DNA from 3 places in the Citrobacter pasteurii genome. Region 2 is predicted to be linked to each of the others. Evidence: predicted binding sites of a transcription regulator. Region 2 holds the regulator's gene; each other region holds the start of a gene.
What was found. The regulator Fur, encoded in region 2, represses iron uptake genes when iron is present. The targets are predictions, from matches to a motif close to ATAATAATGAGAACNACTATCAA.
Positions count from the first base shown of each region.

Region 1 (10,775 bases), 1.8 Mb from region 2:
CTAAAGCCAGGTTTACTACATTCCCTTTAACCGCTGCACGATAACCTACACCAACCAGCTGAAGCTTCTTAGTGAAGCCTTCGGTAACACCGACAACCATTGCATTCAGCAGGGCACGCGCGGTACCAGCCTGAGCCCATCCATCTGCGTAACCATCACGCGGACCGAAGGTCAGTGCATTATCTGCATGATTTACTGCAACAGCATCGTTGAGAGTACGAGTCAGCTCGCCGTTTTTACCTTTGATCGTAATAACCTGACCGTTGATTTTTACATCAACGCCGGCAGGAATAACGACCGGTGCTTTAGCAACACGAGACATTTTTTCCTCCGATTAGGCTACGTAGCAGATAATTTCGCCACCAAGACCAGCCTGGCGCGCTGCACGATCAGTCATAACACCTTTAGAGGTAGAAACAACTGCGATACCCATGCCAGCCATAACTTTCGGCAGCTCGTCTTTACGCTTATAAATGCGCAGACCTGGGCGACTGACACGCTGAATGCTTTCTACAACAGCTTTACCCTGGAAATACTTGAGAGTAAGTTCCAGTTCCGGCTTGGTGTCGCCTTCAACTTTAAAATCTTCAATAAAACCTTCTTCCTTCAGCACGTTGGCAATTGCCACTTTCAGCTTGGAGGAAGGCATGGTGACCGCAGCTTTATTCGCGGCCTGACCGTTACGGATACGGGTCAGCATATCCGCGATCGGATCTTGCATGCTCATCTGTCTTTACTCCCGTGATTCAATTGGTAATTACCAGCTAGCCTTTTTCAAGCCTGGTACTTCACCGCGCATGGCGGCTTCACGCAGTTTGATACGGCTCAACCCGAACTTGCCCACATAGCCATGCGGACGACCTGTTTGACGGCAGCGGTTACGCTGACGGGACGGGCTGGAATCACGCGGCAGAGACTGCAGCTTGAGAACTGCGTTCCAACGATCTTCGTCGGTCGCGTTCACATCAGAGATAATAGCTTTCAGTTCAGCGCGTTTTGCGAAGTACTTATCAGCTAAAGCTACGCGCTTTACTTCGCGTGCTTTCATTGATTGCTTAGCCATTCAGTAACCCTACCTTACTTGCGGAACGGGAAGTCAAAGGCAGCCAGCAGAGCACGGCCTTCTTCGTCAGATTTCGCAGTAGTGGTAATGGTAATATCCAAACCACGCACGCGGTCGACTTTATCGTAGTCGATTTCTGGGAAGATGATCTGCTCACGGACACCCATGCTGTAGTTACCACGACCGTCGAAAGACTTAGCGGACAAGCCACGGAAGTCACGGATACGTGGAACAGCAATAGTGATCAGGCGCTCAAAGAACTCCCACATGCGTTCGCCACGCAGAGTTACTTTACAGCCGATCGGATAGCCCTGACGGATTTTGAAGCCTGCAACTGATTTGCGTGCTTTGGTGATCAGCGGTTTTTGACCGGAGATTGCTGTCAGGTCAGCTGCTGCGTTATCCAGCAGTTTCTTGTCAGCGATCGCTTCACCAACACCCATGTTCAGGGTGATCTTCTCGACCCGAGGGACTTGCATGACAGAATTGTAGTTAAACTCAGTCATGAGTTTAGCGACTACTTCGTCTTTGTAGTAATCATGCAGTTTCGCCATCGTACTACTCCAAATTACTTGATAGTTTCGCTGTTAGATTTGAAGAAACGGACTTTTTTGCCGTCTTCGAATCTAAAGCCTACACGGTCAGCCTTGCCGGTTGCCGCGTTGAAGATAGCAAGGTTAGAGATCTGAATAGCTGCTTCTTTCTCTACGATGCCGCCTGGTTGGTTCAGGGCCGGAACCGGCTTCTGATGTTTCTTAACCAGGTTGATACCTTCAACAATGACCTTGCCGGAAGACAGGACATTCTTAACTTTACCGCGTTTACCTTTATCTTTACCGGTTAACACGATAACTTCGTCATCACGACGGATCTTCGCTGCCATGATTCGCTCCTTAGAGTACTTCTGGTGCCAGAGAGATAATTTTCATGAACTTCTCGTTACGAAGTTCACGAGTTACCGGCCCAAAAATACGCGTACCGATAGGTTGCTCGCTGTTATTGTTTAAAATAACGCATGCATTACCATCGAAGCGAATGACAGAACCGTCCGGGCGACGAACACCCTTCTTGGTGCGCACCACTACCGCCTTCAGCACATCACCTTTTTTGACCTTACCACGCGGAATTGCTTCCTTGATGGTGATCTTGATGATATCGCCGACGCCTGCGTAGCGACGGTGCGAGCCACCCAGAACCTTGATACACATTACGCGACGTGCACCGGAGTTGTCGGCGACGTTCAGCATAGTCTGTTCTTGGATCATTTTAGTGCTCCGCTAATGTCAACTACTACTGAGACCCGAAAATCAGGTCGTTAAAAAAGCCCCATATCGGGGGCGCGGCATTATAACACCGCTTCAACGATATGGGTAGAAAAAATAAACGGCTCATCGCTGAGCCGTTTATTCGTTGAGAATGCCTACTGTATTACAGAACGGCTTTCTCTACAACGCGAACCAGCGTCCAGGACTTAGTCTTGGACAGCGGACGGCATTCGCGGATTTCAACCACGTCACCAGTACCGCATTCGTTGTTCTCGTCATGTACGTGCAGTTTGGTCGTACGCTTAATGAATTTACCGTAGATCGGGTGTTTCACAAAACGTTCGATAGCAACAACGATGGATTTCTCCATTTTATCGCTAACAACGCGACCTTGCAGAGTACGGATTTTATCGGTCATTACGCACCCGCCTTCTCAGTCAGTAAAGTCTTAACGCGTGCGACGTCACGACGCACTTGCTTCAACAGGTGAGACTGTTGCAGCTGGCCACTTGCAGCCTGCATACGCAGGTTGAACTGCTCACGCAGCAGATTCAGCAGCTCGGTGTTCAGCTCTTCAACACTCTTCTCACGCAGCTCTTTTGCTTTCATTACATCACCGTCTTAGTTACAAAGGTGGTTTTAATCGGCAGTTTCGCTGCTGCCAGCTTGAATGCTTCACGGGCCAGCTCTTCCGGTACGCCGTCCATTTCATACAGGACTTTACCCGGCTGAATCAAGGCAACCCAATACTCCACGTTACCTTTACCTTTACCCATACGCACTGCCAGCGGCTTTTCAGTGATCGGTTTGTCCGGGAATACACGGATCCAGATCTTACCTTGACGCTTAACTGCACGGGTCATAGCACGACGTGCTGCTTCGATCTGACGGGCAGTCAGACGACCACGGCCAACAGCTTTCAGACCGAAGCTGCCGAAGCTAACATCCGCGCCAGCAGCCAGACCGCGGTTACGGCCTTTGTGCATTTTACGGAATTTTGTACGCTTTGGTTGTAACATCAGCGACGCTCCTTATTTACGGCCTTTACGCTGCTGCTTTTTAGGTTGCGCAGCCGGTTTTTCCGGTTGTTCAACAGCAGCCATACCACCCAGGATCTCGCCTTTGAAGATCCACACTTTAACGCCGATTACACCGTAAGTGGTGTGCGCTTCAGAGGTGTTGTAGTCGATGTCAGCACGCAGAGTGTGCAGAGGTACGCGACCTTCGCGGTACCATTCGGTACGTGCGATTTCCGCGCCGCCCAGACGGCCGCTAACTTCAACTTTGATACCTTTAGCGCCCAGACGCATTGCGTTCTGTACAGCACGCTTCATAGCACGACGGAACATAACGCGACGTTCCAGCTGAGAAGTGATGCTGTCAGCAACCAATTTTGCGTCCAGTTCAGGCTTACGCACTTCGGCGATATTGATCTGAGCAGGAACGCCAGCAATATCCGCTACGACTTTGCGCAGTTTTTCTACGTCTTCGCCTTTCTTACCGATAACGATACCCGGGCGAGCGGTGTGAATGGTCACACGGATGCTCTTAGCCGGACGCTCGATAACGATACGAGATACAGACGCTTTAGCCAGTTCCTTAGTCAGGTACTGACGTACTTTAAAATCGCTGTCCAGGTTGTCAGCGAATTCTTTGGTGTTCGCAAACCAGGTTGAGTTCCATGGTTTTACAATACCCAGGCGAATACCATTAGGATGTACTTTCTGACCCATTGCTAGTCTCCAGAGTCTCAGCGATCGGACACAACCACAGTAATGTGGCTGGTGCGCTTCAGGATGCGATCTGCACGACCTTTTGCACGCGGCATAATGCGCTTCATGCTCGGGCCTTCGTCTACGAAAATTTTCGTAACTTTCAGATCGTCAATGTCAGCGCCATCGTTGTGTTCAGCGTTAGCAATGGCAGATTCCAGGACTTTCTTAACCAATACAGCCGCTTTCTTATTGGTGTAGGTCAGAATATCCAGAGCCTGCGACACTTTCTTACCGCGAATCAGGTCTGCAACAAGGCGAACCTTCTGAGCAGAAGAACGAGCATGGCGATGTTGAGCTAAAGTTTCCATCTCTTCCTCCTACCTTATTTCTTCTTCGCTTTTTTATCAGCAGCGTGGCCGCGATAAGTACGAGTCGGTGCGAATTCACCCAGTTTGTGACCGACCATTTCGTCGGAAACAAATACCGGAACGTGCTGACGACCATTATGGACAGCGATGGTCAAACCGATCATGTTAGGAAAGATCGTTGAACGACGGGACCAAGTGCGCAGGGGCTTCTTGTCTCCGCTTTCCACCGCTTTCTCTACCTTCTTCAGCAAGTGCAGGTCAATAAAAGGACCTTTCTTGAGAGAACGTGGCATGGCTTATCCTCTAAAATTATTTGCTACGGCGACGTACGATGAATTTATCAGTACGCTTGTTGCTGCGGGTCTTCTTACCTTTGGTCTGAACGCCCCACGGAGTTACCGGGTGCTTACCAAAGTTACGACCTTCACCACCACCATGTGGGTGATCGACTGGGTTCATCGCAGTACCGCGAACGGTAGGACGAACACCACGCCAGCGTGCAGCACCTGCTTTACCCAGAACGCGCAGCATATGCTCAGCATTGCCAACTTCGCCCAGAGTCGCACGGCAATCTGCTTCGACTTTACGCATTTCACCAGAACGCAGACGCAGGGTGACATAAGCACCATCACGAGCAACGATCTGAACGTAAGTACCAGCGGAACGTGCCAGCTGACCGCCTTTACCTGGTTTCATTTCTACGTTATGAACGGTAGAACCAACCGGGATATTGCGCATCGGCAGGGTGTTACCTGCTTTGATTGCAGCATCAACGCCAGATTGAATCTGGTCGCCAGCTTTCAGGCCTTTAGGGGCCAGAATGTAACGGCGTTCACCGTCTTTGTACAGAACCAGCGCGATGTTCGCGGAGCGGTTCGGATCGTACTCAAGACGTTCAACAACTGCCGGGATACCGTCTTTGTTGCGTTTGAAGTCAACAATACGATAAGCCTGCTTGTGACCACCACCGATGTGACGAGTGGTGATGCGGCCATTGTTGTTACGACCACCGGATTTGCTGTTTTTTTCAACCAGCGGAGCAAAAGGTTTGCCCTTGTGCAGCTCTGGGTTGACCACTTTAACAACGTGGCGACGACCCGGAGATGTCGGTTTACATTTAACAACTGCCATTGTATTACTCCTCCGACTTACTCAGCGCCGCCGACGAAGTCCAGATTCTGGCCTTCCTTCAGGGTGACGTAAGCTTTTTTCCAGTCGCTACGACGACCGATACGCTGTCCGTGACGTTTAACTTTCCCTTTAACTACCAGGGTGTTAACGACTTCGACTTCGACTTCAAACAGTTTCTGCACAGCAGCTTTGATTTCTGCTTTAGTCGCGTCTTTAGCAACTTTGAGAACGATGGTGTTAGTTTTTTCCATCGCAGTAGACGCTTTTTCAGAAACGTGCGGTGCGCGCAGCACTTTCAGCAGACGTTCTTCACGAATCATGCCAGCATCTCCTCAACTTGCTTAACAGCATCAGCAGTCATTACGACTTTGTCGAAGGCGATCAGGCTAACCGGGTCGATACCCGTTGCATCGCGAACGTCAACCTTGTGCAGGTTACGTGCTGCGAGGAACAGATTTTCGTCCAGCTCACCGGTGATGATCAGCACATCTTCCAGAGCCATGTCTTTCAGTTTCTGTGCCAGCAGCTTAGTTTTAGGCGCTTCAACAGAGAATGATTCGACAACGATCAGACGATCCTGACGTACCAGTTCGGACAGAATGCTTTTCAGCGCGCCGCGGTACATCTTTTTGTTAACTTTTTGACTGTGGTCCTGTGGACGAGCAGCGAAGGTCACGCCACCTGAACGCCAGATCGGGCTCTTGATAGAACCTGAACGCGCACGGCCGGTACCTTTCTGGCGCCACGGCTTTTTGCCTGAACCAGTTACTTCAGCACGAGTCTTCTGAGCACGAGTACCCTGACGAGCACCAGCTGCATAAGCAACAACAACCTGGTGAACCAGCGCTTCGTTGAAATCACGACCGAAGGTAGTTTCGGAAACAGTCAGCGCGCTCTGCGCGTCTTTCAATACTAATTCCATTGCTATCCCCTTACGCCTTCACAGCTGGTTTAACGATCAGGTCGCAACCGGTCGCACCCGGAACACCACCTTTAACCAGCAGCAGGTTGCGCTCAGCGTCAACACGTACTACGTCCAGGCTCTGAACGGTTACACGTTCGTTGCCCAGCTGACCTGCCATTTTCTTGCCTTTGAACACTTTGCCCGGAGTCTGGTTCTGACCGATAGAACCCGGAACGCGGTGAGACAAGGAGTTACCGTGAGTAGCGTCCTGGGTACGGAAGTTCCAGCGCTTAACGGTACCAGCGAAACCTTTACCTTTAGAGGTACCGGTTACGTCAACTTTTTTAACGTCAGCAAACAGTTCAACGCTAATGTTCTGACCAACGGTGTATTCTTCACCATCTGCCAGACGGAACTCCCACAGGCCACGGCCAGCTTCTACGCCAGCTTTAGCAAAGTGGCCAGCTTCCGGCTTAGTTACGCGGTTAGCTTTTTTAGCACCGGTGGTAACCTGAACAGCGCGATAGCCATCGTTAGCCAGATCTTTAACCTGAGTAACGCGGTTTGCTTCAACTTCGATAACGGTTACTGGGATAGATACGCCATCTTCAGTGAAGATGCGGGTCATACCCACTTTTTTACCGACTAAACCAATCATTGTATCAACCTCTCAATCGCTCGATGACCTGATTAACCCAGGCTGATCTGCACGTCTACACCGGCAGCCAGGTCCAGACGCATCAGAGCATCAACGGTTTTTTCAGTTGGCTCAACGATGTCAACCAGACGCTTGTGAGTACGAATCTCGTACTGATCACGCGCGTCTTTGTTAACGTGCGGGGAGATCAGAACGGTGAAACGCTCTTTGCGGGTCGGCAGCGGGATCGGACCACGAACCTGCGCACCAGTGCGCTTGGCAGTCTCGACGATTTCCGCGGTTGATTGATCGATCAGACGATGATCAAACGCTTTCAAACGGATACGGATTCTTTGGTTCTGCATGAGACCAGAGCTCCAATTATTTTATAGACGAAATAGTTACTCCTCAAACCCATTACGATTGATGGGAGAGTGTAACCGTTCTTACAGAGTTCCCCAATTGGGAACATTGTCAGATAGTCAAATCGACTATCAGTGGTCCTGATTGAACCAGCCGTCAATTAAGACAAGCCCGCGCATTATACGTAAATCTCAGCCTGACGCAAGTGCCGTGTAGAAATTAATCACTCTTACGCAGATGCGAGTGCTGTTCCACTCTGATTGTATTCACTTTCACGCGGCGAAAATTCTCTGGAAAGACGTCAGCAAAATGGATATTCGGGCATTGTGCAGCTAGCGCGACTTGCCTGAGAGTTACATCTTTCTCGCACCGGATTGAGACATGAATACTGAACTTCCCTTTTTGCTGATTTATATCTCTCTATCCGGACTGCTTGGGGTTCAGGATTTGCGTACTGGGCTATTGCCCGACAAATTCACCTGCCCTCTTCTCTGGAGTGGTCTTCTTTTTCATCAATGTTGCAACCCCACACAGTTGTCCGATGCACTTTGGGGTGCCATTGCAGGGTATGGTGTATTTTCTCTCTTCTATTGGGGATACCGCCTGGCATGGCACCAGGAAGGATTAGGCTATGGGGACGTAAAATTTCTCGCCGCACTTGGCGCGTGGCATCGATGGGACTCATTACCTCTGTTGATCTTACTTGCCGCCGGACTGGCTTGCTGCATAACAGGCGTAGCATTTATGACGCATGGAAAAAAGAAATTAAAAAACCCGCTGCCTTTTGGGCCATATCTGGCGGCTGCGGGTTTTGTTGTTGGCTGGCTAAATCTGATACAGGGAGGTTAGTCGCTGACCTTAATTTGCGATTGCAGATAGTTTTGCAATCCAAGTTTTCCAATCAGATCCAACTCCGTTTCGAGCCAATCGATATGCCCTTCTTCTTCAGTCAGGATCTCAATCATCATGTCCCGACTAACATAGTCATGAACGCTATCGGCATAAGCAATGGCTTCGCGTAAATCTTTCGCACCATCAAGCTCGAGTCGAAGATCGGATTGCAGCATCTCTTCAACATCTTCACCAATCCCCAACTTACCTAGATCTTGTAAGTTTGGAAGACCTTCTAAGAATAAAATACGCTCAATATATTTATCCGCGTGTTTCATCTCATCTATTGATTCATGGTACTCAACATCATTGAGGCGAGTCAGTCCCCAGTTTTTAAACATACGGGCATGGAGAAAATACTGGTTGATTGCGACAAGCTCATTTCCCAATAGTTTATTGAGATAATTTATGATTTTAACATCACCTTTCATTTTATAGTCCCTCCGCTTCCACTCTTAGAGCGTAGATGGGGCTACAGGGATGTCAAAAAAAAGAGTGTGACTTAGGCGATCTCTTTAAATTCTGGCATTTGAGTTAATTCATCCTGCATGACTTCACGCGCAGCACGAATGCACTTACCACATTGATTTCCAACAGGAATAAACTTACGTAATTGCTGAAAGGACTGAGGATGAAACTGGCGAACAGCCTGGCGAATTTTTTTATCACTTATCGCATTACACAAACAAACGTACATGATCGCTCCCGTTCAATTTCTGCGCAAAGTGTAAATGAGAATAGTTATGATTACAATAGCACAACGCTATTTACGCGATGGAAGAATGAACAAAAAATGCGAACAAATATGACAACGGTTAAATCACAGGTAGCAAAAAGGGCGCCTAAGCGCCCTTTTTAAGCTCAAAGCTAATTAAGCAATAATTAGCTCATTACTTTAGCAACAACGCCCGCGCCAACGGTACGGCCGCCTTCACGGATTGCGAAACGCAGACCGTCATCCATCGCGATCGGGTGGATCAGGGTAACAACCATTTTGATGTTGTCGCCCGGCATTACCATCTCTACGCCTTCCGGCAGTTCAATGGTACCTGTCACGTCAGTAGTACGGAAGTAGAACTGCGGACGGTAGCCTTTGAAGAACGGAGTATGACGGCCGCCTTCGTCTTTGGACAGAATGTACACTTCAGATTCGAACTTGGTGTGCGGCTTGATAGAGCCCGGCTTAGCCAGTACCTGACCACGTTCGATTTCTTCACGTTTGATACCACGCAGCAGAACACCAACGTTCTCACCAGCACGGCCTTCGTCCAGCAGTTTGCGGAACATTTCAACGCCAGTACAGGTAGACTTGGCAGTCTCTTTGATACCAACGATTTCAACTTCTTCACCAACTTTGATGATACCGCGCTCTACACGACCGGTAACAACGGTACCACGACCGGAGATGGAGAATACGTCTTCGATTGGCAGCAGGAACGGCTTATCGATAGCACGTTCTGGTTCCGGGATGTAAGAATCCAGGAAGCCAGCCAGTTCGATGATTTTCGCTTCCCACTCTGCTTCGCCTTCCAGCGCTTTCAGAGCAGAACCACGAACGATCGGCGTGTCATCGCCCGGGAAATCGTACTGAGACAGAAGTTCACGAACTTCCATTTCTACCAGTTCCAGCAGCTCTTCGTCATCAACCATGTCGCATTTGTTCAGGAACACGATGATGTACGGAACGCCTACCTGACGACCCAGCAGGATGTGCTCACGAGTCTGCGGCATCGGGCCGTCAGTCGCAGCAACAACCAGGATCGCGCCGTCCATCTGCGCAGCACCGGTGATCATGTTTTTAACATAGTCGGCGTGGCCCGGGCAGTCTACGTGCGCGTAGTGGCGAGTCGGGGTGTCATATTCAACGTGAGAAGTGTTGATGGTGATACCACGAGCTTTTTCTTCCGGAGCGTTATCGATCTGGTCGAAAGCACGAGCAGCACCGCCGTAGGTTTTAGCCAGTACGGTGGTGATTGCAGCGGTCAGGGTAGTTTTACCGTGGTCAACGTGGCCGATGGTGCCGACGTTAACGTGCGGTTTTGTACGTTCAAATTTTTCTTTAGACACGGCTATATTCCTTACTATAGTGCTCTCCCCTGTGGAGAGAGCACGGGACTTAGGTTTTAATCCTGTGGCTTATTTACCACGGGCTTCAATAACGGCCTGAGCAACGTTGTTCGGCGCATCGTCGTACTTCAGGAACTCCATGGAGTAAGAAGCACGGCCTTTGGTCAGAGAACGCAGTTGGGTTGCATATCCGAACATTTCAGACAGCGGAACTTCAGCGTGGATAACAACGCCAGTGACGTTGGATTCCTGACCACGAAGCATACCACGACGGCGGCTCAAGTCACCGATAACGTCACCAGTGTTCTCTTCCGGAGTCTCTACTTCAACCTTCATGATAGGTTCAAGCAGAACTGGTTTCGCTTTCTTAA
Region 1 covers NZ_CP077262.1:675,881-686,655, reverse strand. Annotated here, with positions in the region: gene rplF (50S ribosomal protein L6) at 1-322, opposite strand, end outside; gene rpsH (30S ribosomal protein S8) at 335-727, opposite strand; gene rpsN (30S ribosomal protein S14) at 758-1,063, opposite strand; gene rplE (50S ribosomal protein L5) at 1,078-1,617, opposite strand; gene rplX (50S ribosomal protein L24) at 1,632-1,946, opposite strand; gene rplN (50S ribosomal protein L14) at 1,957-2,328, opposite strand; gene rpsQ (30S ribosomal protein S17) at 2,492-2,746, opposite strand; gene rpmC (50S ribosomal protein L29) at 2,746-2,937, opposite strand; gene rplP (50S ribosomal protein L16) at 2,937-3,347, opposite strand; gene rpsC (30S ribosomal protein S3) at 3,360-4,061, opposite strand; gene rplV (50S ribosomal protein L22) at 4,079-4,411, opposite strand; gene rpsS (30S ribosomal protein S19) at 4,426-4,704, opposite strand; gene rplB (50S ribosomal protein L2) at 4,721-5,542, opposite strand; gene rplW (50S ribosomal protein L23) at 5,560-5,862, opposite strand; gene rplD (50S ribosomal protein L4) at 5,859-6,464, opposite strand; gene rplC (50S ribosomal protein L3) at 6,475-7,104, opposite strand; gene rpsJ (30S ribosomal protein S10) at 7,137-7,448, opposite strand; gene I6L54_RS03270 (prepilin peptidase) at 7,828-8,295, shown strand; gene bfr (bacterioferritin) at 8,292-8,768, opposite strand; gene bfd (bacterioferritin-associated ferredoxin) at 8,840-9,034, opposite strand; gene tuf (elongation factor Tu) at 9,220-10,404, opposite strand; gene fusA (elongation factor G) at 10,474-10,775, opposite strand, start outside.
Region 1: bfd (bacterioferritin-associated ferredoxin) is a predicted target of Fur. The motif match lies at 9,069-9,091, and genes of this name have one in related genera.

Region 2 (10,775 bases):
CTGCAGGCGCTGACCTTCGGTTATAAAGTAGCGGAAGTGGTTGATCTGCGACTGGAAGGGACCTGGGTTAAAGCTGACGGGCAGCAGGGCTACTTCCTGCAGCGTATGACCCCGACCTATGCGTCTTCAAACGGTCGTCTGGACGTTTGGTGGGATAACCGCTCTGACTTCAACGCCAACGGCGAAAAGGCCGTGTTCTTCGGCGCGATGTATGACCTGAAGAACTGGAACCTGCCTGGCTGGGCTGTGGGGGCATCATACGTTTACGCGTGGGATGCTAAACCGGCTACCTGGCAGCTCAACCCGGATGCGTACTACGACAAAAATCGTACTATCGAAGAGTCGTCTTACAGCCTGGATGCGGTCTATACCCTGCAGGACGGCCGTGCGAAGGGCACTATGTTTAAACTGCACTTCACCCAGTACGACAACCATTCAGATATTCCGAGCTGGGGCGGTGGTTACGGCAACATCTTCCAGGATGAGCGCGACGTGAAATTCATCGTTATTGCGCCGTTCACCATCTTCTAATGCCGACAGCGGCAGGCCGCAAGCCTGCCGTTTTGTTGAGGAGCGTGTTATGAAAAAGCTGATACTCATCGCCGTCATGGCATCAGGGCTGGTTGCTTGCGCGCAATCACCCGCGCCGAAAGAAGATAGCCGTCTTAAAGAAGCCTATAGCGCGTGTATCAATACCGCGCAGGGCTCGCCGGAGAAAATCGAAGCCTGCCAAAGCGTGTTGAATGTGCTGAAGAAAGAAAAACAGCACCAGCAGTTTGCGAATGAAGAAAGCGTGCGCGTACTGGATTACCAACAGTGTATCCAGGCAACGCGTACGGGTAACGATCAATCCGTTAAGGCCGATTGTGATAAGGTCTGGCAGGAAATTCGCAGTAATAATACGGCGAAATAAAACGTGGTATGAACAACAACGGGCGGAGAGATTTCTTCGCCCGTTTGCATTTTAGCGTCGTTTTTCAATTGCCCACTTGAGTAATGCCGCACAACGGTAAAATCCATGGGCAAATTTTCCGTAAGGAATGGTCAGAAAGAGCGCCATGACCACGCCGAGGTGAATGGCGAGCAAAATAGCCATCCATGACGTGTCTCTTCCCGCCAGCAGCGCTAAACCGGTCAGACTGGTCAGCAGCAGCAGTAAAATAAAACCGCGATCCATTGGCTTTTGCCGTGCGTCGCCATGTAGCGGTGAGCGCTTAATGTTCAGCCATAACAAACCAGCCGGGCCGACAACCAGGCCAATGCCACCCAACGTGCCCAGCATGACCGGAGCGCTGAAGAACGGATAGGGTGCTTCTATACCTGCGAAATAGTGATAGCCCGTCGCCACCACGGTGGCGGCAAAGCAGAGCATAAAACCGTAGAAGGTGAAGTGATGGAAGCGGCGGCGCATCAGGGTGAAGGCATCATCCGCTTCGTTACACCCTTTACCGTGCCCACCATCGAGATACTTTAGTGTCAGCGCATTGTGTGAGGCTTCAGCAATTTCGACGGAACGCGGCATCCCCGGAGAAATCTCGCGCCAGAAGCGGATAACGCCCGCCATCAGCAGACCTATCGCCAGAATAAATACCGAACCAAACATCCAGGCCAGCAGGTTATGCGGGAAAATTTGGTAGAAATCTCCGGCCAGCGGAGGATGGAGTAACGAGCCTTTTAACCCCATGGCGAGCAGTAAAAACAGGAGCAGACCGAAAACCAGCGACAGCGTTACGGTCATGCCAGCCCGGCGATAAAGCGCGCCAAAGGCGGCGGGTTGCGTATAGTGTTGATAGGTTTCCAGCCGGACTTCCGCCATCGCCTTCGGCACGTTGATGGCAAACTCATGGGGCGGTGCGTATTGACACGCGTGCAGGCAGGCGCCGCAGTTATGGCACAGGTTCGCCAGATAGTTGATATCCGCTTTACCGAATTCCAGACGCTGAGTCATCGCCGGGAACACGGCGCAAAAACCCTCGCAATAGCGACAGGCGTTGCAGACTTGCATCACACGCTCAACTTCTGCTTCCGGCTCGGTAAGCATTTTCGCTTCAATAATTAATTGCTCAAGCTGTTTCATGATGAGCCTCCTCACGCGCTGCCAGTGCGGCTTCTTTTCCGGCAATGCGGCCAAAAGTGGTGCCGATCGACATGCCTACGCCTGCGGTGTAGCCTTTTCCCAGCACGTTGCCCGCCATCATCTCTCCGGCGACGAACAGATTGCGACTTGGAAGCCCGGCAAAATGCACCGCGGCGTGTTCATTCACCTTTAACCCCAGGTAGGTGAAGGTGATCCCCGGACGTAAGGCATAGCCATAGTAAGGTGGCGTATCCAGCGGTCGCGCCCAATGTGTTTTTGCCGGTGTCAGATTTTGTGTTGCACAGTTATCCAGAGTGGTGTGGTCAAAGCGGCCTGGCCGGCAGGCGCTGTTGTACTGCATGACAGTATGGGTAAAGCGCTCAGTATCCAGCCCCAACTGGCGTGCCAGCTCTGCTAACGTCTTGGCCTGTGCACCAGGAAAAACCGGGGGCATGAAGTGACCGATCGCTTTACTGTCGATAATGGAGTAACCAATTTGTCCGGGCTGGTGGGCGACCAGACGTCCCCAGATGGCGTAGCGTTTGGGCCAGAAATCCTCTCCTTCATCATAAAATCGTTCTGCATCGCGGTTCACTACGATGCCCAGAGAGACACAGTCCACGCGGGTGCAAATTCCGCCGTCATATAATGGTGCTCTGGCGTCAATGGCTACACAGTGTGACTGGGAGGGGGCGCCGATGATGTCTGCCCCTGCGTCGATCATAAATTTGAGCAATACCCCCTGATTAAAGCGCGTGCCGCGAATCAGGAAGTTATCCGCAGGCCACTCGCCGCGGTCATTTTCCCCCCAGGCTTCACGCAGCCATTCGCGGTTTGATTCAAACCCGCCAGCGGCAAGCACGCAGGATTTCGCTGTAATACGCTCTTTGCCCGCCAGCGCCGCCACGAACTCGCCGTTATGCAGTTCAAGTGCCTGTACCGGGGTGTTATAGCGGATTTGCACGCCTAACTTTTCTGCGCTGCGATAATAGGCATTCACGAGGGCTTTCCCGCCGCCCATAAAAAAGGCGTTGGTTCGCGCGACATGCAAAGCGCCAGAGAGAGGAGGTTGAAAATTCACGCCGTGCTGGCGCATCCAGTCGCGGCATTGGGAAGAGGTACGGATCACCAGCCGTGCCAGTGCTTCGTTGGTATTACCTTCTGTTACACGCCAGAGATCCTGCCAATACTCCTCTTCAGGATAGCTTTCCACCAGGACATCCTGTGGCGCATCATGCATACAGCGTAAATTACGCGTGTGTTGGGAATTTCCTCCGCGCCATTCACGCGGAGCCGCCTCAAGCAGCAGTACCGAAGCGCCTTGCTCCCGGGCGGTTAAGGCGGCACATAGTGCAGCATTGCCGCCGCCAATCACCAGAACATCAACCATCGCATACTCCATTACCACTATTACCACTTAACCAATTGTTAAGTTTGTAATTAAAATGTATACGAGTAAGTTGTGGGGACGCTATGACGTGATGCTAAACAGCCCTTTAATTATTGTAAAGAATCGCACCTGGCCAGTGTCCAGATTCCACCAGTTGATGCATTACTTTGGTTAGTACCACACGGGCAGCGAGACCTGCTGGGGTGAGTTCATCGTCAGAAAGGCTGACCAAAAAGTTGGGGCGACTCAGTATTGGATTATGGATGCCGATCACTCTTAGCGTCTCTTTATCGAGATGGGAAATTGCCGCACCGGGCTGAAGTGTTGCTCCAATTCCGCTGCGAACGGCGTGCATCAGTAGCGTCAGGCCGTCAATTTCTGTGGCGATCTCAATGCGTAGCGCGTGTTCCTGACAAATCGCTTCCAGCCTGCCGCGCAGACCGTGGCCAGGGCTGGGCATGATCAATGGCATACGTGCCAATTGGGCTGGGGCAATATTGTCATCGGTAATATCAGCCAGTAGGGCATGAGTACCAATTAAAAATAGCCGTTCTTCGAGAATCGGTCTGGCGCTCCAGCGTAGGATCTTTTCTTTTTGAAATACCACCGCCAGATCAATCTGGCGGGTATTAATCATTCGCTCCAGGTTGCCAGAGAGGCTTTCCACTACATGCAGGCGGACATCACTATAGGTTTCTCGCATGGCGTTGATGAAAGGCATGCCGAGAACGGAAGCGGTACTGGGGGCCATGCCAACGCTGACGTGCCCGGAAAGTCTGGCCTCCCGTGCGGCGAGGATCGCATCGTCTGCGTGACGGAGCGCCAGCTGCGCCTGGGCGTAAAATGCCAGCCCGGCGCTGGTGGGCGTCACGCCGCGCGAGGTGCGTTGCAGCAGGCGAATAGCAAGTTCGTTTTCCAGACGCGACATCTGCTGGCTGAGTGCCGAAACCCCAATATTGAGATCGAGCGCCGCGCTACCCATGCTGCCGGTTTCGACAATGCGCACAAAATAACGTAGCTGGCGAAGTTCCATTTCGACTCTCCGGAAGGGACAATTGATTTTTACATTAAAGCAACACAAGAGTGGAGGGAAGGGGAAACGTACTGATAACGCGCATAAAAAAGCCAACCGGATGGTTGGCTTTTCAGAAAGCATTACATTACTTGCCGTCGTGCGCGTGCTCATCTTCGCGGCAATCACCTTCGGCGCAGTGACCGTAAAGATACAGGCTATGGTTGGTTAAACGAATACCATGTTTAGCCGCAATCTCACGCTGGCGCGCTTCGATGGAATCATCGCTGAACTCGACCACTTTGCCGCAGTCGAGGCAAATGAGGTGATCGTGATGATGCTGTTGAGTCAGTTCGAAGACGGATTTACCACCTTCAAAATTATGGCGGGTCACGATACCGGCATCATCAAACTGGTTCAGCACGCGATACACGGTCGCCAGACCAATTTCTTCACCCATATCGATCAGGCGTTTGTATAAGTCTTCCGCACTGACGTGATGGTTATCCGGTTCCTGAAGAACTTCCAGAATTTTTAAACGAGGAAGCGTTACTTTCAGGCCAGCTTTCTTTAATGCGGTATTGTTGTCAGTCATGCGGAATCTGTCCTGTAGCTAAACGATTCACTTCATTAACAGAAGTGACAGAAATTGCACTTGAGATAATGCGATTCATTATAGAACTGCCATGGCTAAATGAAAACTGCAAGTCTCTGGCATAAATTGTTAATCAAAACGTGGTATCGCCGACAAACACACTGTGCAACACCCGATTGGCATCCAGCCATTGTACAGGGTCAGACGAAAAAGTTACAAATTTGTAGCAATTATTTTGATTGGTTTTATCTATTGATGCGGCGCAGATGAATATCTACGCCGCACGAAATCAGGCATTGATGATTTCGTCGAGGTGCAGCTCTTCAGCGATCTGCTTAACCCATTTTTCTACGCGTTCAGCGGTCAGTTCCGGCTGGCGATCTTCATCGATAGCCAGACCGACAAAGTGGTCGTCATCTGCCAGACCTTTGGACGCTTCGAAATGGTAACCCGCCGTTGGCCAGTGGCCGACGATGGTGGCGCCGCGCGGCTCGATGATGTCGCGGATGGTGCCTAACGCATCACAGAAATATTCTGCGTAATCTTCCTGGTCGCCACAGCCGAACAATGCCACCAGTTTACCGTTAAAATCAATGTCTTCGAGAGTAGGGAAGAAGTCGTCCCAGTCGCACTGCGCTTCACCGTAGTACCAGGTTGGGATGCCGAGCAACAGAATGTCATACCCTTCCAGGTCTTCTTTGCTGCTTTTTGCAATGTCATGAACATCGGCTACGTCTTTACCAAGCTGTTTTTGAATCATTTTTGCGATATTTTCGGTATTACCGGTGTCGCTGCCGAAAAAGATGCCAGTGATTGCCATGAGTAAAATAACCTCTTGAAACTTATTGAAATGGTGGTGGCGCATTGCCCACGGATAAGGGCAATCATAGCAGAACAGTCCGGCATGCGGAAACAGCAAACACGCAGGACTGCACTCTGTGCTACACGATTTATGATTTATACCCGTCATACTTCAAGTTTCAGGTGCGTTGGCTTTCCTCGCTCACCCCAGTCACGTACTTATGTACGCTCCTGGAGATTCGCTGCGTCACCGCCTTCCTGCAACTCGAATTATTTAGGGTATGGAGCAGAAATTCAGACTAAGCCTGACCGCGCAACGCGGTGAGTTGGTTCATCAGCATCTCTTCGATGAGTTCACTGCGACTCATGTTGCGCGCCTCGGCCAGCTCGTTCAGAGCGTCAACGGCATCGGCGTTCAGTTTCAGTTCGACACGCTTAAGCCCGCGAACTTTGTCGCGTTTAAGCTGATTACGTTTATTAATACGTAACTGTTCATCACGCGAAAGCGGATTGGTTTTGGGTCGTCCCGGGCGACGCTCCTGCGCGAACAGATCTAATGTCGTACGGTCCGTTTGTTCTTTGGCCATGATCTTGGTGACTTCGGGGAAACAATCAGCCAGGCGTCCGCCCGGATGGATAGCGCGCCATAATACATCAGCAGGAGAGGCGCGCCAACGCCCACGCGCGTAATCACGCGCGGACGCTGAGTTTTTAATCAGTTAACCTGCTCGCTCAGATAACGACGGATGGCGCGCAGCACCGCCTCCGGTTTTTCTGCATGCACCCAATGCCCCGCGCCGGCTATAACGTGCGCCCGGGCCTGCGGGAATTGCGCCAGCAGTTGGTCACGATACGCTTCGGTAACATAGGGTGAATTGCCACCCGGGATAAACAGCGCCGGGTGTTCCCACGCCGGAATGGTCTCCCAACCGACGATATGAGGATATTGATCCCACAGCACGGGAACATTAAAGCGCCACTCGCCGTCAACAAAGGATTTCAGCAGAAACTGGATCACGCCTTCTTCTTGCAGGTGCTGACGCATAACGCTCGCCGCCTGCTGGCGCGAAGAGGATTGCGCGTCGGTGACTGCGTTAATGGCAGCAAAAATCTCATCGTGGCGGCGAACATGGTAGTCAACGGGAGCAATGTCGATGGCGACCAGCCGTGCGACACGTTCAGGAGCCAGCGCAGTCAGCGCCATAACGGCTTTACCGCCCATCGAGTGTCCAATAAAGATCGCTTTTTCAATCTGCCGATCGTCCAGCGTATCCAGCAGATCTTGCGCCATGGCCGGATAATTCATCTCCGGTGAACGAGGGGAGAGGCCATGATTTCGCATATCAACCTGGATGATGTCGTGATCGGCCACCAGATCGCGTGCCAGGATCCCGAGGTTATCCAGACTGCCAAACAGGCCGTGAACCAGGACGATGGGAGAATTATTGTGCGGGTTTTGCGCAGATTGCGCTCGGATATTCAATTTCATGGCAAAGTTCTTTTTTTCACACTGACGGGTTAGGGTATCATGTTGACCATTCTGCCACATGGCTGCAATAACTACGGTTACTCCGAGTTTTGCTGGTCACCAGGCTTGACGCTATCCGCTGTTAGGATTTGCCTTTACACTACAGCGTGTAAAGTCCTGACAACTTGTATTCAGCCAAACATTGCACTGGATTAAGATGAAAACGATTGAAGTTGATGATGAACTCTATAGCTATATTGCCAGCCACACCAAGCATATTGGCGAGAGCGCATCCGACATTTTACGGCGTATGTTGAAGTTTTCCGCCGCATCACAGCCTGTCTCTCCGGTAGTAAAAGAGGTCCGCGCCGTGCAACCTGTCGTGGAAGCCAAGCCGGTCAACCCCGCGAAAGACAAAGTGCGCGCCATGCGTGAACTGCTGCTTTCCGATGAATATGCGGAACAGAAAAAAGCAGTGAATCGCTTTATGCTGGTGCTGTCTACACTCTATTCACTGGATCACAACGCGTTCGCCGAAGCAACGGAATCGTTGCACGGACGTACGCGCGTTTATTTTGCAGCGGATGAACAGACGCTGTTGAAAAATGGTAATCAAACCAAACCGAAGCACGTGCCAGGCACGCCATATTGGGTGATCACCAATACCAATACCGGCCGTAAATGCAGCATGGTTGAACACATCATGCAGTCAATGCAATTCCCCGCGGAGTTGATTGAAAAGGTTTGCGGAACAATTTAATCCTTGCATTAGAGGGACCAGGCAATGGCAATCCACAACCGTGCAGGTCAACCTGCACAACAGAGTGATTTGATTAATGTCGCCCAGTTAACGGCGCAATACTATGTACTAAAACCGACGGCAGGGAATGCGGAGCACGCGGTGAAGTTCGGTACATCCGGGCATCGCGGTAGTGCGGGTCGTCATAGTTTTAATGAGCCGCATATTCTGGCTATCGCTCAGGCGATTGCCGAAGAACGTGCGAAAAACGGGATTACTGGCCCGTGCTATGTGGGCAAGGATACCCACGCGTTGTCTGAACCGGCATTTATCTCTGTGTTGGAAGTGCTGGCAGCGAACGGTGTTGATGTCATCGTGCAGGAAAATAACGGCTTTACACCAACCCCTGCCGTGTCGAATGCTATCCTGGTCCACAATAAAAAAGGCGGTTCGCTGGCTGATGGCATTGTGATCACGCCGTCCCACAACCCGCCGGAAGACGGCGGCATTAAATACAATCCGCCAAACGGTGGCCCGGCAGATACCAACGTCACCAAAGTCGTAGAAGACAGGGCTAATGCACTGTTGGCTGACGGTCTGCAAGGCGTGAAGCGTATTCCGCTGGATGCCGCGCTGGCGTCCGGTCATGTTAAAGAACAAGACCTGGTTCAACCCTTCGTGGAAGGGCTGGCAGATATCGTTGATATGGCGGCAATCCAGAAAGCGGGTCTGACGCTGGGCGTTGATCCACTGGGTGGTTCTGGTATTGAATACTGGAAACGTATCGCTCAGCACTACAACCTGAATCTGACCCTCGTTAACGATCAGGTCGATCAGACTTTCCGCTTTATGCATCTTGATAAAGACGGCGCCATTCGTATGGACTGCTCCTCCGAGTGCGCGATGGCCGGTCTGCTGGCGCTGCGTGACAAGTTTGATTTGGCATTTGCCAATGACCCGGACTATGACCGTCACGGTATCGTAACGCCGGCTGGACTGATGAATCCGAACCACTATCTGGCGGTCGCGATCAACTACCTGTTCCAGCATCGCCCACAGTGGGGCAAAGATGTCGCTGTGGGTAAAACACTGGTGTCCTCCGCGATGATCGATCGTGTGGTGAACGACCTGGGACGTAAACTGGTCGAAGTGCCGGTGGGTTTCAAATGGTTCGTTGACGGTCTGTTTGACGGCAGCTTTGGCTTCGGCGGCGAAGAGAGCGCGGGCGCGTCCTTCCTGCGTTTCGACGGTACACCGTGGTCAACTGACAAAGATGGTATCATCATGTGTCTGCTGGCGGCTGAAATTACCGCAGTGACCGGTAAAAACCCGCAAGAGCACTACAACGAGCTGGCTGCTCGCTTTGGCGCACCGAGCTATAACCGAATTCAGGCTGGAGCCACTTCCGCGCAGAAAGCGGCGTTGTCTAAGCTCTCTCCGGAAATGGTGAGCGCCAGCACGCTGGCGGGCGACCCGATCACTGCGCGTCTGACGGCAGCGCCAGGCAACGGCGCATCGATTGGCGGCCTGAAGGTCATGACTGATAACGGTTGGTTTGCCGCACGTCCGTCCGGCACCGAAGACGCTTACAAGATCTACTGCGAAAGCTTCCTCGGTGAAGAACATCGCAAGCAGATTGAGAAAGAAGCGGTTGAGATTGTCAGCGAAGTATTGAAAAACGCATAAATCACCCGCCGGATAAGACGCTAGCGTCGTCATCCGGTATGAATGATGAAAAAGCCGGATAGCGTATCAGCTGATCCGGCTTTTTTATTCAGTGCATATTCACGGCATAAACCGATAACCAATCCCGGTTTCGGTGAGAAAATGACGCGGACGGGCCGGGTCCAGTTCCAGCTTCTGGCGCAGGTGCCCCATATAAATACGCAGATAGTGACTGTGTTCGACGGCGTTTGGTCCCCAAACCTGATTCAATAACTGACGTTGCGTCAGCACCTTCCCGGCATTATTCAGCAGTACCGCTAACAAGCGAAACTCAATCGGCGTCAAATGAATCTCTTCGTCACCTCGGTGTACGAGGCGGGCGGCGATATCCACTTTAACATTAGAAAAATGCACCACCGGTTCGGGAGAAGTCCCGCTGGCGTGGCGACGTAATGCCACACGCAATCGCGCCTGTAGCTCGCCAATACCAAAAGGTTTACTGAGATAGTCATCGGCTCCGGCATCCAGCGCGGCGATTTTATCGCTTTCCTCACTGCGGGCTGAAAGCACAATCACCGGAATCGCGCTCCATTGACGCAGGTCGCGAATAAAATCAATGCCGTCGCCATCCGGCAGGCCAAGATCGAGAATGATGAGATCGGGTTTTCGCGTGGCGGCTTCCAGCAGACCACGTTGCAGCGTTTCCGCTTCAAATACACGTAGCCCATCGGCCTCCAGCGCGGTGCGCAGAAAACGGCGGATGGCCTGTTCATCTTCAACAATCAGTACGTTCGTCACATATCCTCATGAAAATCTTCAAGTTCAGGGGGAATTTCCTGGGGCAGTGTAACACGAAAACATGCCCCTCCCTGCGCGCGATTGTGGACAGAAATAGTCCCGCCATGCACGTCCACAATGGCCTGACAAATTGCCAGCCCCAGCCCAACGCCCGGCACCGATGACTCTTTATTTCCCCGAGAAAATTTGTCAAAAACGCGCTGTTCCATACCCGATGGAACACCCGGCCC
Region 2 covers NZ_CP077262.1:3,781,409-3,792,183, reverse strand. Annotated here, with positions in the region: gene chiP (chitoporin ChiP) at 1-531, shown strand, start outside; gene I6L54_RS18475 (ChiQ/YbfN family lipoprotein) at 581-913, shown strand; gene tcuB (tricarballylate utilization 4Fe-4S protein TcuB) at 965-2,077, opposite strand; gene tcuA (FAD-dependent tricarballylate dehydrogenase TcuA) at 2,064-3,467, opposite strand; gene tcuR (tricarballylate utilization LysR family transcriptional regulator TcuR) at 3,574-4,500, opposite strand; gene fur (ferric iron uptake transcriptional regulator) at 4,628-5,074, opposite strand; gene I6L54_RS18450 (ryhB-regulated fur leader peptide) at 5,067-5,153, opposite strand; gene fldA (flavodoxin FldA) at 5,364-5,894, opposite strand; gene ybfE (LexA regulated protein) at 6,175-6,462, opposite strand; gene ybfF (esterase) at 6,591-7,364, opposite strand; gene seqA (replication initiation negative regulator SeqA) at 7,561-8,103, shown strand; gene pgm (phosphoglucomutase (alpha-D-glucose-1,6-bisphosphate-dependent)) at 8,128-9,768, shown strand; gene kdpE (two-component system response regulator KdpE) at 9,868-10,545, opposite strand; gene kdpD (two-component system sensor histidine kinase KdpD) at 10,542-10,775, opposite strand, start outside.

Region 3 (10,775 bases), 750 kb from region 2:
AGGGAACAACGATGCCCCGGATGAATAGGTTCCTGTAAAGCGGATGATGGCGTGATGGAATGCTTCGGCCCCGGATGTGCAGGGAAACGGCAGCGGAACAAAAATATGCCGTTGACCGCCATAATTCCCGCCGCCAGCAAGAAGGACCAGCCAAACCAGAGTTCAGCCCACACCAGCAGGCTGATAACCATCGGCAACAGAAATTGGCCGCTGGACACAAAGGCTTTAATCAGGATATTGGCGGTGCTGGGCGAGCGGGGGAAAGCTTCCATCAGGCTGGGGTAGGTTCCGGCATCAAGAAAACTGTTTGCCATTCCCGCTAAAAAACCAAAGGCGTAGGCAATCACAATGCTGTGAGTATTGATGATGCCAAAAAAGAAGATGAGGTAGCAGATCATGCCAAAAATGATAAACGGTCTGCGGCCATAGCGATCGGAGAGCATGCCTGCAACTAATAAGACGCTTAACCGACCGATACCAAGGGAGGAGATGACAATTGACACCCCCGCTGCATTGGTTTGCCACTGCTGTTCAAGTGAGGACATATTGAGGGACATCAGAATGACCCCCATACCGTGTACCAGGTAATTAAGGTACAGCCCTATCGCAGTGGAGAAATAGGTATTTTTCATAATGTGTTACTCAGCGAAGAGGCTAAATGGATATTGTTTTTTGTGTCGCGTAGGGCGTGTTAGCCTAAATAGTATGCAGACTGCGCATGAGCGAGGGCATAATGTCGGGGGCCCGTGTTGCAACGTAGTGGTGGCGTGATGACCGCCTAACACAAACGCTCGAGGTTGTGTGCATAGAGCTCCACTGCAGCAGATTGGTAGATTTTCCAGTCGAGAAAATGGTCGTGGTGATAAACTGCCTGAAAAGAAACCAGATCGGGGAAAAAACGCATTGTGTTATTACCAATACGATTATTTATTTTTTCGATGATCGCGTTAATTCTTAACTTTCTCTTTGCTTTCATTTCTGCACAAATGCGCGCGATGTTTTCCGGGATTTCTTTTTCCCCACTTTCCCATTGTTGCCAGGCAACAATGTCGCCATCACGCGCGATATACGCGGCGCTTTCTTCCACCGTCATAGCAAAAATATGGCGGATAGCCTGCAATTCTAATGCGTTCATTATTTCATCACTTCATAAAAGACGGTGGAATAGTAATAGCATTGTTGTGGATATTTCGGCTTGAAGAGAGTCACAGTATCTTGTGCAATATTATTTGTTATTAATCTGTGAAGTTGGTGCATTTGGCGTGAGAGTGAAATAAAACAATTGGCTAGCTGATGTGATGTAGGTCGTTAGGGGACGTGGAAATGCAGGACAAAAAAAAGCCCATCGTGGGAGATGGGCAAAGACTACACACAGCAATTCGTTGTTTCACTCAGGGGATTTCCATGCTTATAAATCAAAGTGTTGATCTAAAGCCTTGGGGTAATAGTAGGCATGCTGGTTTTTCACGTCGATCAGATTCATCCCAATAGTTTAAAAACTGTAAAGAATTTGCGACATAAATGAGTACTCCCACAGCGCTGGGATTGGGTTTCGTTCGGGGAGCTGTGATGTGTTTATCAGCAATATTAAACAATCAGGCGGCAATGTTGCCGCCTGATGCTGTATTACTTATTACTTTCGATTTCAGCGATTTCTTCGAGGATTTGTTCCGGGTCAGTGCCCGGTGCAGGGGCTTCATTGACCCATGCGGAGAACAGGCGCCATGAAACAGCCAGTACCACTGGGCCGATAAACAGACCAATCATACCGAATGCAATCAACCCACCGATAACCCCGGAAAGAATAAGGATCAGCGGCAAATCAGCCCCCATACGAATCAGCATGGGACGAATAACGTTATCCAGTGTTCCGACCACGCCACTCCACACCAACAGCACCGTGCCCCAGGTAGAATCACCTGTCCAGTAAAGCCAGATAATGGCCGGAATCAGCACCGGTAAAGGCCCCAGTTGCACCAGACAGGAGAGGATCATCAACACCGCCAGTAGCGTAGCGTAAGGTACCCCCGTTACCGCCAGACCAATACCCCCGAGGACGGCCTGCACCAGCGCGGTGACGACCACGCCTAATGCAACCGCACGAATGGCCTGTGCTGCCAACAGGATTGCAGCGTCACCGCGTTTCGATGCAAGACGGCAGGCGAAGTGGCGAATGCCTAGCGCCACCTGCTCACCGCGCCAGTACAGCAGGGCGCTGAATAGCAACATCAAGCCACAGTGCATCATAAAGCGGCCAATATGCGCGGCCTGACCAACAAACCAGGTGGTTGTGGTACCGATATAGGGACGAACCTTAGCCATGATAGCCGAACCGCCCATATCCAACAGGCTGTGCCATGCGCCATAGAGTTTGGCACCCACCAGAGGAATACTGTTTAACCACGTCAGATCCGGCAGCGTCATATCACCGGCGGTCACTGCATGGATCAGAGGACCACTGCCATCAACGATGCTGTTGACCAACAGGGCGATAGGAATAATGAATAACAGAACTAACAACAGGGTCATCACCAGCACGGCGAGTGAACGGCGTCCCCACAGCAATTTTTGTATACGTATCAGGATGGGCCAGGTCGCAATGACCACCGTACCTGCCCAGGCAAAACCGAGAATAAAGGGTTGCACAATCCAGAGACAGGCCACAATCATGATGGCTAAAAACAGCACCGATAGCAGCACTTGTGCAATATCCCTGGGCTGACGGAAATTTACCATAAATACTTTTCACCTTTGTCTTTGCGTCAGAACGTTGACGCGACGTGAACACGTTAATCACACTCTATAATGATGAGCAATTTCAGCGGTTTTGAACAGGCGGATTCTGCCTGTAAATCTGCTGAGCGTATTAGAAAAAAATGTGATACAACAAACAAAGCAACACGCAAACGATTAAATTCACAACACAGACCGCAGGAAAGGGTCACTATAATGATTCCACAAATTTCTCAGGCGCCAGGTGTCGTTCAACTGGTGCTCAATTTTTTGCAGGCGCTGGAGCAGCAAGGGTTCACGGGCGATACGGCAACGAGCTATGCCGATCGTCTGACAATGTCGACGGATAACAGTATCTATCAGCTTCTGCCTGATGCCGTGGTTTTCCCTCGTTCGACGGCTGATGTGGCGCTTATCGCCCGGCTGGCGTCAGAACCGCTCTTTTCGTCGTTGATTTTTACCCCTCGCGGCGGCGGCACAGGCACCAATGGGCAGGCGCTTAATCAGGGCATTATTGTTGATATGTCCCGTTACATGAGCCGCATCATTGAAATCAATGTGCAGGAAGGTTGGGTGCGGGTAGAGGCGGGGGTGATAAAAGATCAGCTTAACCAATATCTGAAACCCTACGGCTATTTCTTTGCGCCTGAATTGTCCACCAGTAATCGGGCGACGTTGGGGGGAATGATCAACACCGACGCTTCCGGGCAAGGTTCGCTGGTCTACGGTAAAACCTCCGATCACGTGCTGGGTATTCGCGCGGTATTGATGGGCGGGGATATTCTCGATACCCAGCCGATGCCGGTTGAATTTGCCGAAATGCTCGGTAAAAACAATACGGCGATTGGGCGCATCTATAAGACGGTTTATGAACGGTGTCGTGAGAACCGACAGTTGATCATTGACAAGTTTCCAAAGCTCAATCGCTTTTTAACCGGCTACGACCTGCGGCACGTCTTCAATGATGAGATGACCGAGTTTGATTTAACCCGCATCCTTACGGGTTCCGAAGGTACGCTGGCATTTATCACCGAAGCCCGCCTTGATATCACGCCGCTGCCTAAAGTTCGGCGACTGGTCAACGTCAAATACGATTCGTTTGACTCTGCATTGCGTAATGCGCCAGTGATGGTGGAAGCGCGCGCGCTGTCGGTCGAAACCGTCGATTCAAAAGTGCTTAATCTGGCGCGTGAAGATATTGTCTGGCACTCCGTCAGCGAATTGATTACCGATGTCCCGGATAAAGAGATGCTCGGGCTGAATATCGTCGAGTTTGCCGGTGACGATGAAGCATTAATTGATTCTCAGGTCAGTGCGCTGTGTGAACGTCTGGACGGGCTAATTGCCCGGCAGGAAGCCGGCGTAATTGGCTGGCAGCTGTGTACCGAACTAGCTGGTGTCGAGCGCATCTACGCCATGCGGAAAAAGGCCGTTGGTCTGCTGGGTAATGCCAAAGGCTCTGCGAAGCCGATTCCGTTTGCCGAAGATACCTGCGTACCGCCGGAACACCTGGCCGACTATATTGCCGAGTTCCGTGCGCTACTCGATAGTCATGGCCTGAGCTATGGCATGTTTGGTCACGTGGATGCCGGGGTGCTGCACGTCAGACCCGCGCTGGATATGTGCGATCCGCAACAAGAAGTGCTGATGAAGCGCATCTCTGATGATGTGGTGGCGCTGACGGCCAAATACGGTGGTCTGCTATGGGGCGAACACGGGAAAGGTTTCCGTGCTGAGTACAGCCCGGCGTTCTTTGGCAAGGAACTGTATCGCGAACTGCGCAAAGTGAAGTCGGTGTTTGATCCGCAAAACCGGCTCAATCCGGGGAAGATTTGCCCTCCGGAAGCCATCGATGCGCCAATGATGAAAGTGGATGCGGTTAAACGAGGGACTTACGATCGTCAAATCCCGCTGGCCGTTCGCCAGGAGTGGCGTGGGGCAATGGAGTGTAACGGCAACGGGTTATGCTTTAACTTCGATGCCAAAAGCCCGATGTGTCCTTCGATGAAAATTAGCCTCAATCGCATTCACTCGCCAAAAGGGCGGGCAACGCTGGTACGGGAATGGTTGCGTCTGTTGGCCGATCGTGGGATCGACCCCGTGAAACTGGAAAAAGAGTTGCCAGAAAAACGTGCCAGTTTACGTACGCTAATCGCCCGAACCCGGAACAGCTGGCATGCACGTAAGGGCGAATATGATTTCTCGCATGAAGTGAAAGAGGCGATGTCCGGGTGTTTGGCATGTAAAGCCTGTTCTACGCAGTGCCCGATAAAAATTGACGTTCCGGAATTCCGCTCGCGCTTTCTGCAGCTGTATCACACGCGCTATCTGCGCCCGCTCCGCGATCACATGGTCGCCACCGTTGAGAGTTATGCACCGCTGATGGCGCGCGCACCTAAAACGTTCAACTTTTTCATCAATCAACCACTGGTACGTAATCTGGCTAAAAAACACATCGGCATGGTGGATTTGCCGCTGTTGTCTGCGCCATCATTACAACGACAGCTGGTCGGGCATCGTTCGGCCAATATGACGCTGGAACAGCTTGAAGCTCTCAGCAAGGAGCAAAAAGCACGTACGGTGCTGGTGGTGCAGGACCCGTTCACCAGCTATTACGATGCACAGGTAGTGGCTGATTTCATCCGACTGGTAGAAAAATTGGGTTTGCAGCCGGTGCTGTTGCCATTCTCGCCTAACGGCAAAGCGCAGCATATAAAGGGCTTTTTAAACCGGTTTGCGAAAACGGCGAAAAAGACCGCTGAATTCCTCAACCGGGTGGCAAAGCTGAATATCCCGATGGTCGGTGTCGATCCGGCGCTGGTGCTATGTTATCGCGATGAATACACGCTGGCGCTCGGCGAGCAGCGCGGTGATTTCCATGTCTTACTGGTCAATGAGTGGTTATCGGCTGTACTGGCGTCACAACCGCCGGTCGCTATCGGTGGTGAACCGTGGTACTTCTTCGGGCACTGTACCGAAGTGACCGCTCTGCCGGGAGCGCCTGCACAGTGGGCCGCGATTTTTGCCCGTTTTGGCGCAAAGTTGGAAAATGTCAGCGTGGGGTGCTGTGGGATGGCGGGTACCTATGGCCACGAAGTGAAGAATCACCAGAACTCTTTAGGGATCTATGAGTTATCATGGCACCAGGCAATGCAACGATTGCCACGTAACCGTTGTCTGGCTGCCGGGTATTCATGTCGCAGCCAGGTTAAACGCGTAGAAGGCACGGGCGTTCGCCACCCATTACAGGCATTACTGGAGATTATAGGATGATCTGGAAACGTGAAGTCACACTCGAGGCGCTCAACGCCATGGGTGAAGGAAATATGGTAGGGCTGCTCGATATTCGTTTTGTGCATATCGGCGACAATACTCTGGAAGCCACAATGCCTGTGGACCATCGCACCAAACAACCCTTTGGTTTGCTGCACGGCGGGGCGTCTGTCGTGCTGGCTGAGAGCATTGGCTCGGTGGCTGGATACCTGTGTACGATGGGCACTCAAAAAGTGGTGGGCCTTGAGATTAACGCCAACCACGTTCGTTCTGCACGTGAAGGGCTCGTCAGAGGGGTGTGCAGCCCTGTGCATACCGGTTCACGTCATCAGGTGTGGCAAATCGAGATCTTCGATGAGCAGGGTCGGTTATGCTGCACCTCGCGACTGACGACCGCTATTTTGTGATGCATGTTGAGTTTGGTCATTATCTGCGCAGGTAATGGTGTTATACTGTGCAGGTTCTGAACACAAGCGAGGATGATATGTCTACCCAATTAGACCCGGCCCAACTGGCAATAGAATTTTTACGTCGTGATAAAACCGATCTTTCACCGGCTCAGTACCTGAAAAGATTGAAACAATTAGAGCTGGAGTTTGCCGATTTATTAACGCTCTCTTCGACTGAACTGAAAGAAGAGATCTATTTTGCCTGGCGCCTGGGCGTTCATTGATTCCGGTATGCCTGTCGTAATAAAAACCCCGACACATGTTCGGGGTTATTTTTTGCCTTAAATCTTGTTTACCACTTCATCTCACCGGTATTCACTTTCGCACTCAGTTCCAGAGAGCTTTCGTCTGCAAGGCCCGGCCATGCCGCGGTCATGGTTTTAATCACATAATCCGAACCTTTCTTCGCCTCTAATGCCTGCTCAAACGACTGCAAATAATCCTGAGTGAAGCGAATCGCTTTATCACCCGCCGGGCGTTCACCAATATAATGACCCGGGACCACCTGGGTGGGCTGTAAGCTCTGCATTTCGCTCAGTACGTTACGCCATGCACTACGCTGTTCTGCAGACTGAGTATCTGCCGTCCAGACGTGTATACCGGAAGCCACGCCTGTGCCGCCAATAATGGCCCGATTCGCCGGGATCCAGACATACGCCGCATAGTCATTAGGATGGCGTAATTCCAGCGTTTCGCCATCAACCGTAAATTGTGTTTGCGTGGTGGCCTGCGGAACGGTGAGCGATGTTGGCGCGCCGTCCTTCATTTGCGGGCCCCAGAACTGCAGCTTGGCCTCTTTGGTGGCGCGGATATGGTCTACCACCTGCGGCGTAGCCAGCACGTTGACGCCGGGGAAGGCTTTGACGAGTGGCTCAAGGCCAAAATAGAAATCCGGATCGCCAGACGTGATCACAATGGCTTTCAGCGTCTTACCGCTGGAGCGAATCCGTTGCACCAGTTTTTCACCGTCTTTGGTGCTGAATTGGGCGTCAAACAAAATCGCTTCTTTCGGGCCGGACACCAGCGTCGAAGAGACCGGGAAAATAGCCTTTTCCTGCGGATTGTAGACATCCAGCTGTAGCGGAGCGGCAAATGCCGAAGAGGCAAACAGGGGTAACAGCATAGCCAGTGTATTGATTTTCATAACGGGGAACCTTGTGCAGGATATTGTCTTTTGATCGTTCCCGTATTTTAAGGAAATTCGGATCTGTTAGAATTCCCATATCAGGACATGCTGAGTTTCATAAAACGATCGGATGGGATGCAATGGACAGAGTCATGGCGGCAACAGTTTTTAACCATATCTGTGATTTAGGCAGTTTGAGTGCCGCCGCGCGTGCGCTCGGGCTTTCCCGACCGATGGTCAGTCGCTATCTGGATGAGATGGAAAAGTGGACCGGGGCGCGGCTTATCCATCGTTCGTCACGACGGTTGACAATCACGCCTGCCGGCGAAGAGGCATTGCTGAAAACCCGCACCCTGGCACAGCTTTCGCGAGATATTGGTGCCGCCGGGCTCGCGCAAACCCCATCGGGTACGCTACGGGTGGCGTGTGCACATTTTACTGCCATACATATTCTGGCACCGGTGCTGCCCGCATTTCTTGCTCGCTATCCTGAACTCCGCATTGAAGTTGAGATCAACAATCAACCGGTAAGCCTGGTTGGGGAGCGTATCGATGTGGCGATCCGCATCACGGAAAATCCCGAACCCGGAACGATTGCCCGGCGCTTAGGGGATTGTGAATCGGTGTTATGTGCCTCCGTGGATTATCTTAACCAGCATGGCATCCCAAAAAACGTCGACGATCTTGCGCAGCATAATTGCCTTTATTACAGCGGGTTCGCCGGAAAGTCATGGCATTTTCTGGATGCGCAAGGGCAAGCCGTCACTGTGGCCATTAAAGGTAATTTAAGCGCCGGTATCTCGTCACTGCTATGTGAATCCGCCCTGGCGGGGATGGGGATTGCGTTGGTTCCTGAGCAGGAGGCGAGAGAAGGGCTGGCGCAGGGGAGATTAATACGACTTCTACCCCAACTACAGCCTAAACGCCTGCCGATTTATGGTTTATATCTTTCCCGCGATCACCAGCCTGCGGGGTTGCGACTGTTGCTGGATACACTGAATAAGACACAGTGCTAACGATGTGATTGAGCGTGTTTATAAAATAGTCAAAGCGCAATTTGTGTTAAAAAAAATTTTTCAGTGTATGAGATTCTTCTTATCGCCCCTTCAAGAGCTAAGCCATTGTGAGTGCCGGAGATAAGCGCCGGATGGGGTCGGAACCCTTAAGTCTGCCAGCATAGCAAGCAGACTTAAGGGTTTTTTATGGCCCACATGCGTTTTGAACCGCATTGCTCCCCGTAGTCATCCCCACCTATCCCTTAAATAGACATTATCTATACATCTTTTGGCATTTGACCTGCCGGAACGATTACACATTCATAATCTATTATTAATCAATGTATTGAATAAAAAAATCCATCCCTGTTAACCCTCGCCGCAGGGTCTATGCTTAATAAAAGTCGTCAAAAATGGCGGTTAACCCGAATGCCCCTGCTGTTGAGGGGTTGAAGTGATAATCATTATCACTAACATGGTGTTATAGCTTGAAAGCTAATGACTCGAGGTAACCCTATGGAATTGCATTCAGGAACATTCAATCCCAACGATTTTGCGTGGCGCGGGCTGACGTTAACGCCTGCGGCAGCGGCGCATATCCGTGAACTGGTGGCAAGGCAACCCGATATGTTGGGCGTGAGGCTAGGCGTGAAACAAACCGGGTGCGCGGGATTTGGCTATGTGCTGGACACCGTCAAGCAACCTGAGAAAGACGATCTGCTCTTTGAAACAGAGGGCGCCAGACTTTATGTCCCGTTACAGGCGATGCCGTTTATCGATGGAACTGAAGTCGATTTCGTGCGTGAAGGATTAAATCAGTTATTTAAATTTCATAACCCGAAAGCCCAGAACGAATGCGGCTGTGGCGAAAGCTTTGGGGTATAGGCGGTACTATGTCTCGTAACACTGAAGCAACTGACGATGTCAACACCTGGGCTGGCGGGCACCTCAATTACAAAGAGGGGTTCTTTACCCAACTCAAAACCGATGAACTGGCGAAAGGGATCAACGAAGAGGTTGTACGGGCAATTTCGGCAAAACGAAATGAACCCGACTGGATGCTGGCGTTCCGTCTGAATGCGTTTAACGCGTGGCTGACGATGGAAGAACCACACTGGCTAAAAGCGCACTATGACAAACTGAACTACCAGGATTACAGCTATTACTCTGCACCTTCTTGCGGCAACTGTGATGAAACCTGTGCCTCTGAGCCGGGAGCAGTGCAACAAACGGGCGCGAATGCGTTTTTAAGCAAAGAGGTTGAAGACGCGTTCGAGCAGCTTGGCGTGCCGGTCCGTGAAGGCAAAGAAGTGGCGGTGGATGCCATTTTCGATTCGGTGTCAGTCGCGACGACCTACCGCGATAAGCTGGCGGAACAGGGTATTATTTTCTGCTCGTTCGGCGAGGCCATCCACGATCATCCAGAACTGGTAAAAAAATACCTCGGTACCGTCGTCCCGGGGAATGACAATTTCTTTGCCGCGCTGAATGCGGCGGTGGCATCGGACGGCACGTTTATTTATGTGCCGAAGGGTGTGCGTTGCCCAATGGAACTGTCGACCTATTTCCGTATCAATGCAGAAAAAACCGGACAGTTTGAACGCACGATTCTGGTGGCGGATGAGGGGAGTTACGTCAGCTATATCGAAGGTTGTTCGGCGCCGGTACGTGACAGTTACCAGCTGCATGCGGCGGTGGTTGAGGTGATCATCCATAAAGATGCTGAGGTGAAGTATTCAACGGTACAAAACTGGTTCCCCGGCGATGGCAATACCGGCGGCATCCTGAATTTTGTGACTAAACGTGCGCTGTGCGAAGGCGAAAACAGCAAAATGTCATGGACGCAGTCAGAGACCGGTTCAGCCATTACCTGGAAATACCCGAGCTGTATTCTGCGCGGTGATAATTCGATCGGCGAATTCTACTCCGTTGCGCTGACCAGCGGGCACCAGCAGGCCGATACCGGCACCAAGATGATCCACATCGGCAAAAACACCAAATCGACCATTATCTCGAAAGGGATTTCCGCCGGACATAGCCAGAATAGCTATCGCGGCTTAGTGAAAATTATGCCTACCGCCACTAACGCCCGCAACTATACCCAATGTGACTCAATGCTGATTGGTGCGGACTGTGGGGCACATACCTTCCCGTATGTTGAGTGCCGTAACAACAGCGCTCAGCTTGAACATGAAGCGA
Region 3 covers NZ_CP077262.1:3,029,457-3,040,231, reverse strand. Annotated here, with positions in the region: gene I6L54_RS14850 (MFS transporter) at 1-632, opposite strand, end outside; gene I6L54_RS14845 (YdiL family protein) at 779-1,135, opposite strand; RNA gene rprA (antisense sRNA RprA) at 1,331-1,438, opposite strand; gene ydiK (AI-2E family transporter YdiK) at 1,627-2,736, opposite strand; gene ydiJ (D-2-hydroxyglutarate dehydrogenase YdiJ) at 2,950-6,006, shown strand; gene menI (1,4-dihydroxy-2-naphthoyl-CoA hydrolase) at 6,003-6,413, shown strand; gene I6L54_RS14820 (YdiH family protein) at 6,491-6,679, shown strand; gene I6L54_RS14815 (Vmh family MBL fold metallo-hydrolase) at 6,748-7,599, opposite strand; gene I6L54_RS14810 (LysR family transcriptional regulator) at 7,722-8,597, shown strand; gene sufA (Fe-S cluster assembly scaffold SufA) at 9,093-9,461, shown strand; gene sufB (Fe-S cluster assembly protein SufB) at 9,470-10,775, shown strand, end outside.
Region 3: sufA (Fe-S cluster assembly scaffold SufA) is a predicted target of Fur. The motif match lies at 9,031-9,053, and genes of this name have one in related genera.